2 regions of the Nocardiopsis baichengensis YIM 90130 genome follow, and region 2 is predicted to be linked to the other one. Evidence: riboswitches for the same ligand, from Rfam matches in the RefSeq annotation. Region 2 holds a riboswitch; the other holds the start of a gene.
The links. A riboswitch is a leader RNA that binds a small molecule or an ion and turns the genes downstream of it on or off. The one in region 2 is predicted to bind cobalamin.
Positions count from the first base shown of each region.

Region 1: linked by a shared signal. The riboswitch ahead of C892_RS0124255 (ABC transporter substrate-binding protein) and the one ahead of C892_RS0125885 (putative cobaltochelatase) in region 2 are both predicted to bind cobalamin.

Region 1 covers NZ_ANAS01000036.1:48,584-52,959, forward strand. The annotation lists gene C892_RS0124245 (MHYT domain-containing protein) at 1-187, shown strand, start outside; gene C892_RS0124250 (FecCD family ABC transporter permease) at 236-1,300, opposite strand; gene C892_RS0124255 (ABC transporter substrate-binding protein) at 1,303-2,295, opposite strand; cobalamin riboswitch at 2,389-2,555, opposite strand; gene putP (sodium/proline symporter PutP) at 2,772-4,316, shown strand.
Region 2 covers NZ_ANAS01000039.1:19,743-24,118, forward strand. The annotation lists gene C892_RS0125875 (DUF6504 family protein) at 197-466, shown strand; gene C892_RS0125880 (LLM class F420-dependent oxidoreductase) at 657-1,676, opposite strand; cobalamin riboswitch at 1,854-1,984, shown strand; gene C892_RS0125885 (putative cobaltochelatase) at 2,041-4,185, shown strand; partial or broken gene cobO (cob(I)yrinic acid a,c-diamide adenosyltransferase) at 4,252-4,376, shown strand, end outside.

The sequences.
Region 1 (4,376 bases), on a different contig from region 2:
CGCGATGGCCGGGGTGCGCGTGGAGGCGGCGGGCGCCCCGGGGCACGAGGCGTCCGGAGGCGTCCCCGCCCTGGCCTTCCTGACCCCGATGGTGATCGGTCCGGGCGCCTTCCTGGTGCTGGGCACCCTGCTGCTCCTGGTCCTGCCCGACGAGCGCCCGGTCACCGGAGAAGCCGCCGTCCCCTAGCCGCTCCTCCGGTGCACCGGCCCAGGCCCAGGGCCCCGAACGGTCCGCTCAGCCCATCGTCTTGCCCGCGCGCGCGTCGCGGCGCATCAGCCACAGGAAGAAGGGCGCCCCGCACAGGGCGGTGAGGATGCCGACCGGGATCTCCTGGGGCGCGGCGAGCGTGCGCGCCGCCAGGTCGGCCATGACCATGAACGACGCCCCGAGCAGGACCGCGACCGGGACGGCGCGCCGGTGGTCCGTCCCCACCAGCAGCCGGGCGATGTGCGGCATCATCAGCCCGACGAACCCGATCGGCCCTGAGAGGGCGACGAGCACCCCCGTCGCCAGGGACGTGGCGACGAACATCAGCGCGCGGAACCGGTGCACCCTCAGCCCCATGCCGTGCGCCATCTCCTCGCCCAGCTGGAGCACGTTGAGCGCGGGCGTGGCGGCGGCCGTCGCCAGCAGCCCGACCCCCACCGCCACTGCGGCCAGCGGCAGGTCCTCCCAGGTGGTCCCGCCCAGGCCGCCCAGCGTCCAGCGCTGGACGGCCCGCGAGGCGTGCGGGTCGCCCGACATCATGATCATCAGGCTCGCCATGGCCGAGCACACCTGGCCCACGACCACCCCGGACAGGATGAGCCGGGTGACCGTCATCCGCCGCCCGGTGCGGGCCAGCAGGTACACGGCCACGAGCGTGCCCAGCGCGCCGAGGAACGCGGCCGCCGGCATGGAGTAGGCGCCGAAGAGCGTGACGCCGCCGATCACCACCAGGACCGCCCCCAGGGTCGCCCCCGAGGAGATGCCCAGCAGCAGCGGGTCGGCCAGCGGGTTGCGCACCAGGGTCTGCAGCACGGCGCCCACCCCGGCCAGCCCCGCGCCCGTCATCGCCGCCAGCAGCACGCGCGGGGCGCGGGCGGTGACCACGATCGCCTCGTGGGCGCGCGGCCAGTCCGGTTCGACCAGCCCGGGCAGCAGGCGGTGGGCGGTGATGCGCCAGGTGTCGGCGAAGGAGACGTCCACCGAGCCGACGATCACGCCGAAGGTGGCCGCCACCGGCAGCGCGCCCGCGAGCAGACCCAGCACCAGGGGCAGGGGGAGCAGGCCGGGGCGGCGCCCCGTCGCGGTGCGCACGCTCAGCCGTCCTCGCCCGGGTGCAGCTGGTCGGCGACGTCGGCGACGGCGTCGCCGATGCGCACCCCCACCACCGCCGAGGACAGCGGCAGGACCGCGAAGCGCTCCTCGCGCACCGCCTCGGTGCCCGAGAGCAGGGGGTCGTCCTTGACGGCCTGGATCTTCTCCTCGACCGTGATCGAGCCGTAGTCGTAGAAGACGATGGCCTCGGGCTCGCGGTCGGCGGCCTGCTCGATGGACACGTCGGAGAACACCTGGTCGACGTCGTCGAAGACGTTGCGCCCGCCCGCGCGCTCGATGATGTCGGTGCCGATCCCCTTGCCGCCGGAGGTGAAGACCGTGGTGTCGACGTTGTCCACCACCAGCACGTCGACCGGTTCGGTGCCCTCCATCCGGGAGTCCGTCTCCGCGAGGCGCTCATCGATCCCGGCGATCAGCTCCTCGGCGCGGTCCTCGACGCCGAAGAGCTCGCCGATGTTGCGGATCTCCTGGTGTGAGGTCTCCACGCCCACCTCGTCCGCGCACTGCTCGAGGCTGCCGTAGGTGGTCATGCCCGCGTCCTCGAGGGCGTCGCGGCCGCGCCCCTCGGCCTCGTCGAAGGCGCTGCCGGGGTAGCCGGCGTAGGCGAAGTCGGGCTCGGCGGCGAGCAGGTCCTCGAAGGAGGGGTACTCGTCGGCCAGGACCGGGACCTCCTCGTAGGCCTGCTCGTACTCGGGCAGCACCGCGTCGTCGAGGTAGGCGGTGCCGACCATGCGGTCCTCCAGGCCGAGCGCCAGCATCACCTCGGTGGCGTGCTGGTTCAGGGTGACCGCCCGCTCGGGCGGGGCGTCGACGGTCACCTCGCGGTCGCACTCGGAGACCGTGACGGGGTAGCCCTCTGCGGGGGCGGCCTCCTCCTCGGAGGCGCCGGTGGTGCCGCAGCCGGCCAGTGCTGCGGCGGCCGCGGTCAGGGCGATCAGGCGCGCGGGGGCGCCGTGCGGGGGTCGAAGGTGCACGTCCGGTCCTCTCCCGGGATCCGGGCGCGTCCGGGAAAGGGCAGGGCAGGGCCGTGCACGTGTGCATCCTCTCCGGGGTCCGCGCCCCTGGTCGGCAACGTTCCGCGACGGGTCAGTCTCCTGACTCCCGGATCGTCGCGTCGCCCGGCCTTCCAGCGCTCGCGCGCCGTGGCCTCCAGCGGGGTCGGCTCCCCGGTCACAGTGGCGGGACCGTGCCGGACTCGCACCGGCTTCCTGGCTCCCGTCGCGGCACCAGCGTACGGGGAGGGCCCAGAGCGGGAGAAGGCAGGTCCGCGCTGTGCGATCGGACAACTGCTCGGCCATGTTCTGGCTGGTCGGACAACTATGGAGGACGAATGTGACGGCCGTATCTCGAAGGAGTGGCGAAGTGCATATCGGTCATTGCGCCGCACGTGACGCGGAGTACAGGATGCGGTGGTCGTCACCATCCTGAGCTGGAGAAAAGGGGGCCAGGCGTGGACCAGTCACTGCTGGCGTCCGTCCTCACCTTCGCCGCGTACTTCGTGGTGATGGTGGGGATCGGTCTGTGGGTGTACAAGCGAACCGTGTCGCTGTCGGACTTCGTGCTCGGCGGCCGAAGGCTCAACAGCTGGGTCGCCGGCCTGAGCGCGAACGCCAGCGACTTCAGCGGCTGGCTCCTGCTGGGGCTGCCCGGTGCCATCTACCTGTCGGGCCTGGGAGAGGCCTGGATCGCCGTGGGCCTGGCGCTCGGCTTCGCCGGCAGCTGGATCCTCATCGCCGGCCGGTTGCGCGTGTACACCGAGCGCGCCACCGACGCCCGCAGCGGCGGCGAGTCCGACTCCCTGACGCTCTCCTCCTACCTGGAGAACCGCTTCGGCGACCGCACCGGTCTGCTGCGCGGCGTCTCGGCCCTGCTCATCCTGGCCTTCTACCTGTTCTACGTCGCCTCCGGCCTGGTGGCCATGGGCGGGCTCTTCGAGCAGGTCTTCGGTCTGAGCTCGGCCGTCGCCATCGTGGCCGGCGTGTCGATCGTGGTGCTCTACACCTTCCTGGGCGGGTTCCTCGCGGTCAGCTACACCGACGTCGTGCAGGCCGTCATGATGTGGATCGCGCTGCTCGTCGTGCCGATCGTGGCCATCGTCGCGATCACCGGCGACGCCGAGCGCGGCACCGGCGGCCTCTCCTCCGTCCTGGGCGGCTTCCAGGGCCAGGGGGCGCTCGACACCGGCGCCGTCCTCGCCCCGGTCGTCGTCATCTCCGGTCTGGCCTGGGGCATCGGCTACCTCGGCCAGCCGCACATCCTCGCCCGCTTCATGGGCATCCGCTCGGTGGGCGACGTGCCGCGGGCCGGCGCGGTCAGCGTGGCCTGGGCCGTCTCGGCGATGACCCTGGCCGTGGTCATGGGCTTCGCCGGCGTCGCCTACTTCGGCTTCGACAGCGAGCTGGACAACGCCGAGAACGTCTTCCCCTCGCTCATCCAGGCCCTGATGAACCCGTGGGTGGCCGGGCTGCTGCTGGCCGCCATCCTGGCCGCGGTGATGAGCACCGCCGACTCCCAGCTGCTGGTCGCCTCCTCGGCGCTCACCGAGGACGGCTACCGGGCCTTCCTCAAGCGCGACGCCTCGCCGCTGACCCTGGTGTGGGTCAGCCGGCTGGCGGTCGTGGCGGTGGCGGTGGCCGCCGCCGGGATCGCGCTGAGCGGGAACAACACCGTGATGGACCTGGTGGGCTACGCCTGGGCCGGGTTCGGCGCCGGCTTCGGCCCGGTGATCCTGCTGTCGCTGTACTGGAAGAGGATGACCTGGACCGGCGCGCTGGCCGGGATGGTCGGCGGCGGCGCCACCGCGGTCATCTGGGACGTCCTGGACGAGAAGGTGCTGGAGACCGGCCTGTACGCGATGGTCCCGGCGGTCGTGGTCAGCGTCGCGGCGATCTTCGTCTTCAACGGGCTCGCCAAGGCGACCGACGGGATGGCCGAGGACTTCGACCGCGTGGACGCCGAGTACCGCGGCGCCAAGCAGAGGGCCGGGTCCGCCTGACGGCGCGGTCCGATCCGACCACGCCCCCCTCACAAGGAAGGGCCCCGCGTACCGTCCGCG
Region 2 (4,376 bases):
TCCGAAGTTCCTTTGCGGGTCGCGATTCGCCGTCATAGCGTACCGACGCCGCGACCGCCCGGGTATCGGTGCTTCGGTCCCCGCGGCCGGACCGGCGCCGCTATGATGGGAACACGTGTTCGAAGCCTGTCCTTCCCCGCAGGCTCTGGTCGTGCTGTCGGCGCAGCGGTGCCGGCGCCGGAAGGGGAGGAGGCCGATGAGCCGGGTGTACGGCGCGCAGATCGACGTGGTGGAGAAGGAGGGGCGGCCGGTCCGCTTCACCTGGAGCGGGCGGATCCACACCGTGCGCCGGGTGATCGACCACTGGGTGACCCTGCGGGCCGAGTGGGCGGCGGAGGCGGGCGAGCGGCTGCCGCAGCGGCGCCACTGGCGGGTCGAGGCGGGCTCGGACCGCTCGCTGGGCGTCTACGAGCTGCGGCACGATGTCGTCGCGGGGTCCTGGACGCTGGTGCGGGTGCTGGACTGATCCGCAGGGGCCCACCGGTGCTGCCCTCCGGGGCCTCGGGCGCGGGGCCCGTCGAGTGCGTGCGCGGCATGGGCAGGGCCGGCGGGAGGCGCCCGCGGTCCGGTCGCCGATCCGCTTCGGCGGCCGGAGGCGGAACGGAATGCGCGCCCCCGCGGGTGACGCCCCTCCCTGCTCCGGTCGATGGGCGGGCTCACCCCAGGACCATGTCCCGGAGGGCGCGCAGGGTGGGTTCGTCGCGCACGCCGGCCACCACCAGCGTCGTGACGGGGGTGCCGCGCCAGGCCTCCAGCCGCTCGGCGATCCGGGGGAGCGGGCCCACCAGGCACAGGGCGTCGGCGAGTTCGTCGGGAACGGCGCTCACCGCCTCGCCGCGGCGGCCCGCCAGGAACAGCTCCTGCACCTTGCGGGCGGCGTCGCCGAAGCCGAGGCGGACGAAGACCTGGAGGTGGAAATTGCGGCGGGCGGCGCCCATGCCCCCGATGTAGAAGGCCAGCGGCGCCTTGGCGGCGTACAGCGCGGCCGCGGTGTCGGTGCCCGGAACGACGGTGACGGTGCAGGCAATGTCGAAGCCGGGGGGAGCGGCGGCCAGGGCGTCGGCGTACAGGGCGGGGCTGCGCTCGGGGTGGAAGAACATGGGCGCCCAGCCGTCGGCGGCCTCGGCGGCGAGGGCGACGTTGCGTGGGCCCTCGGCGCCCAGGTAGACGGGGATGCGCGGGCGCAGCGGGCGGGTGATGGGCTTGAGCGGCTTGCCGAGCCCGGTGCCGCCGGGCAGCGGCAGGGGGTAGTGCGGCCCGTCGGAGACGACGGGGCCCTCGCGGCGCCAGACCTGGCGCATGATGTCGAGGTATTCGCGGGTGCGCTCCAGGGGGCGGGGGAAGGGACGGCCGTACCAGCCCTCCACGACCTGAGGTCCGGAGACGCCGATGCCCAGGCGCAGGCGCCCGCCGGAGAGGTGGTCGAGGGTCAGGGCGTGCATCGCGGTGGCGGTGGGGGTGCGGGCGGAGATCTGTGCGACGGCGGTCCCCAGACCGATCCGCCGGGTCTGCGCGCCGTACCAGGCGAGCGGGGTGAAGGCGTCGGAGCCGTAGGCCTCGGCGGTCCACACCGAGTCGTACCCGAGCGCCTCGGCGGTGCGCACGGTGGCGGAGGCGTCGTCGCCTTCGGCCCCCCAGTAGCCGAGGGCGAGCCCGATCCTCATGTCCGCGGCCACGGCGCCTCCCCAGGGGGTCGGGTGGCCTGCATGGTAGAACGCGTTCCATTTCGGGGGGAAGGGCCTGTGCCGGAGGGCGCCGTCCGGGGCGGCCGGGGCGGGCCGGGCGCCGGTTCGACCCCTGGCCGGAAACGGCCCGGAACACGCCGTATGAGACTGTGTAGGGCGGTGCCGAGGCAGGAACGCCGGTGTGAAGCCGGGGCGGACCCGCCACTGTGACCGGGGAGCGGACCCGCGGGAGGACGCCACCGCCGATGTGTGCGGCGGGAAGGCGGCGGGCGAGCGCCGATCCGGGAGCCAGGACACTGCACGGCGCCGCGACCGACCCCTATGGGCGTGGACTCCCGAGGAAGGACTGACCCGCGTGAGCGCTACCGCTCGCTATCCCTTCAGCGCGGTCGTCGGCATGGACGACCTGAAACTTGCCCTGCTCGTCAACGCGGTCTCCCCGGCGGTCGGCGGGGTCCTGGTCCGCGGCGAGAAGGGCACCGCAAAGTCGACCGCGGTGCGCGCACTGGCCACGCTGCTGCCCGACCAGCAGGCGGTGGCCGGGTGCCGGTTCGGCTGCGACCCCGACGCCCCCGACCCCGAGTGCCCGGACGGCCCGCACCCCGCCGGCGCGGTCCCCGAAGACCGCCCGGCCCGGCTGGTGGAGCTGCCGGTGGGCGCCAGCGAGGACCGGCTCGTCGGCTCCCTCGACATCGAGCGCGCCCTCACCGAGGGCGTGACCGCCTTCGAGCCCGGCCTGCTCGCCGCCGCGCACCGCGGGGTTCTGTATGTGGACGAGGTGAACCTGCTCCACGACCACCTGGTCGACCTCATGCTGGACGCGGCCGCCATGGGCACCTGCCACGTCGAGCGCGAGGGCGTCTCGGTGCGGCACGCCGCCCGGTTCATCCTGGTCGGCACCATGAACCCCGAGGAGGGGGAGCTGCGGCCGCAGCTGCTGGACCGCTTCGGGCTGACCGTGGAGGTCGCCGCCACCCGCGACCCGGCCGAGCGGGCCGAGGTGGTGCGCCGCCGCCTGGCCTTCGAGACCGACCCCGCCGGGTTCGCGGCGGGCTTCCAGCACGAGGAGCGCGAGCTGGCCGAGCGGATCCGCGCGGCCCGCAAGCGGCTGCCCGGCGTGGTGCTCACCGACGCGGCGCTGCGCCAGGTCACCGCCGTGTGCGCGGCCTTCGAGGTGGACGGGCTGCGTGCGGACATCGTGACCGCGCGCGCCGCGATGGCGCTGGCCGCCTGGCGGGACCGCACCGAGGTCACCTCCGACGACGTGCGCGACGCCGCCCGGCTGTCGCTGCCGCACCGCCGGCGCCGCGACCCCTTCGACGCTCCGGGCCTGGACGAGGACCGGCTCTCCGACGCCCTGCAGGAGGCGGGTGAGCAGGACCCAAAAGGCTCTGAGGACGACCCGGACGGCCCGGGGAGTCCAGACGGCGGCGGACAGGGCGGCGACGGCGGTGACGGCGACGACGGCGGTGACGGGAACGGCGGTGACGGCGGCGGGCAGGGCCCGGCGCCCGAGGCCGGCGAGGCCCGTGAGGACGACGACGGCCGCGACGGCGGCCCCGAGGAGTCCGCGCAGGAGGGCGAGGCGCCCGCCGACCCCCCTCCCGGCCGGCCGCAGGAGCGGCCGGACGGGGAGGACGGGGAGAACGAGCAGCGGAAGCGCGCCGGCGCCGGAGGCGAGCAGTCCTCCGAGGCCGGCGAGACCTTCCGTCCCCGGCTGTTCAGCGTCAAGGGGATCGGCGCGGGCGCGCCCGGCCGCCGCTCGCGGGCGGAGACCCCGTTCGGCCGCGCCTCCGGCGCCCGCCGGCCCGGCGAGGGCCGCGGGCCGCTGCACCTGAGCGCGACGCTGCGCGCGGCCGCACCGCACCAGCGGGCGCGCGGGCGCACCGGTGCCGGCCTGGTCCTGCGCCGCGGCGACCTGCGCGAGGCGGTGCGCGAGGGCCGGGAGGGCAACCTGGTGCTGTTCTGCGTGGACGCCAGCGGGTCGATGGCGGCGCGGCAGCGCATGCGGGCGGTCAAGGGGGCGGTGCTGAGCCTGCTCCTGGACGCCTACCAGCGGCGTGACAAGGTCGGGCTGGTGACCTTCCGCGGCCGTGAGGGCCGGGTGGAGCTGCCGCCCACCTCTTCGGTGGAGGCGGGGGCACGGCGGCTGCACGACCTGCGCACCGGGGGGCGCACCCCGCTGGCGGCGGGGCTGCTGCAGGCGGCGGACGTGCTGCGCGTGGAGCGGCTGCGCGACGCGCGCCGCCGGCCGCTGCTGGTGCTCGTCACCGACGGGCGCGCCACCCACGGCGGCCTCGACGACGCACTGCGGGCGGCGGCGTGGATCGGCGCCCAGGACGTGCAGACGGTGGTCGTGGACTGCGAGTCGGGGCCGGTCCGCCTGGGGCTGGCCGAGCGGCTGGCGGCCCAGGCCGGAGGCGAGGCGGTCCGCCTGGAGGAGCTGGGGGCCGAGGCCCTCACCGGGCTGGTGCGCGGCACACGCGGCCGCGTCGCCTGAGGGCGGCCCGAGACCGGCCTCGACCCCGCACCCACCACCGGGCATCGGAACAGAAAGCAGGAAGAGCACATGCCTCAGGGCAAACCCAACTACGTCCCCGACGACGGGCTGACCACGCGGCAGCGGCGGCACCGGCCGCTGGTGGTCGTGCACACCGGGCCGGGCAAGGGCAAGTCGACGGCGGCCTTCGG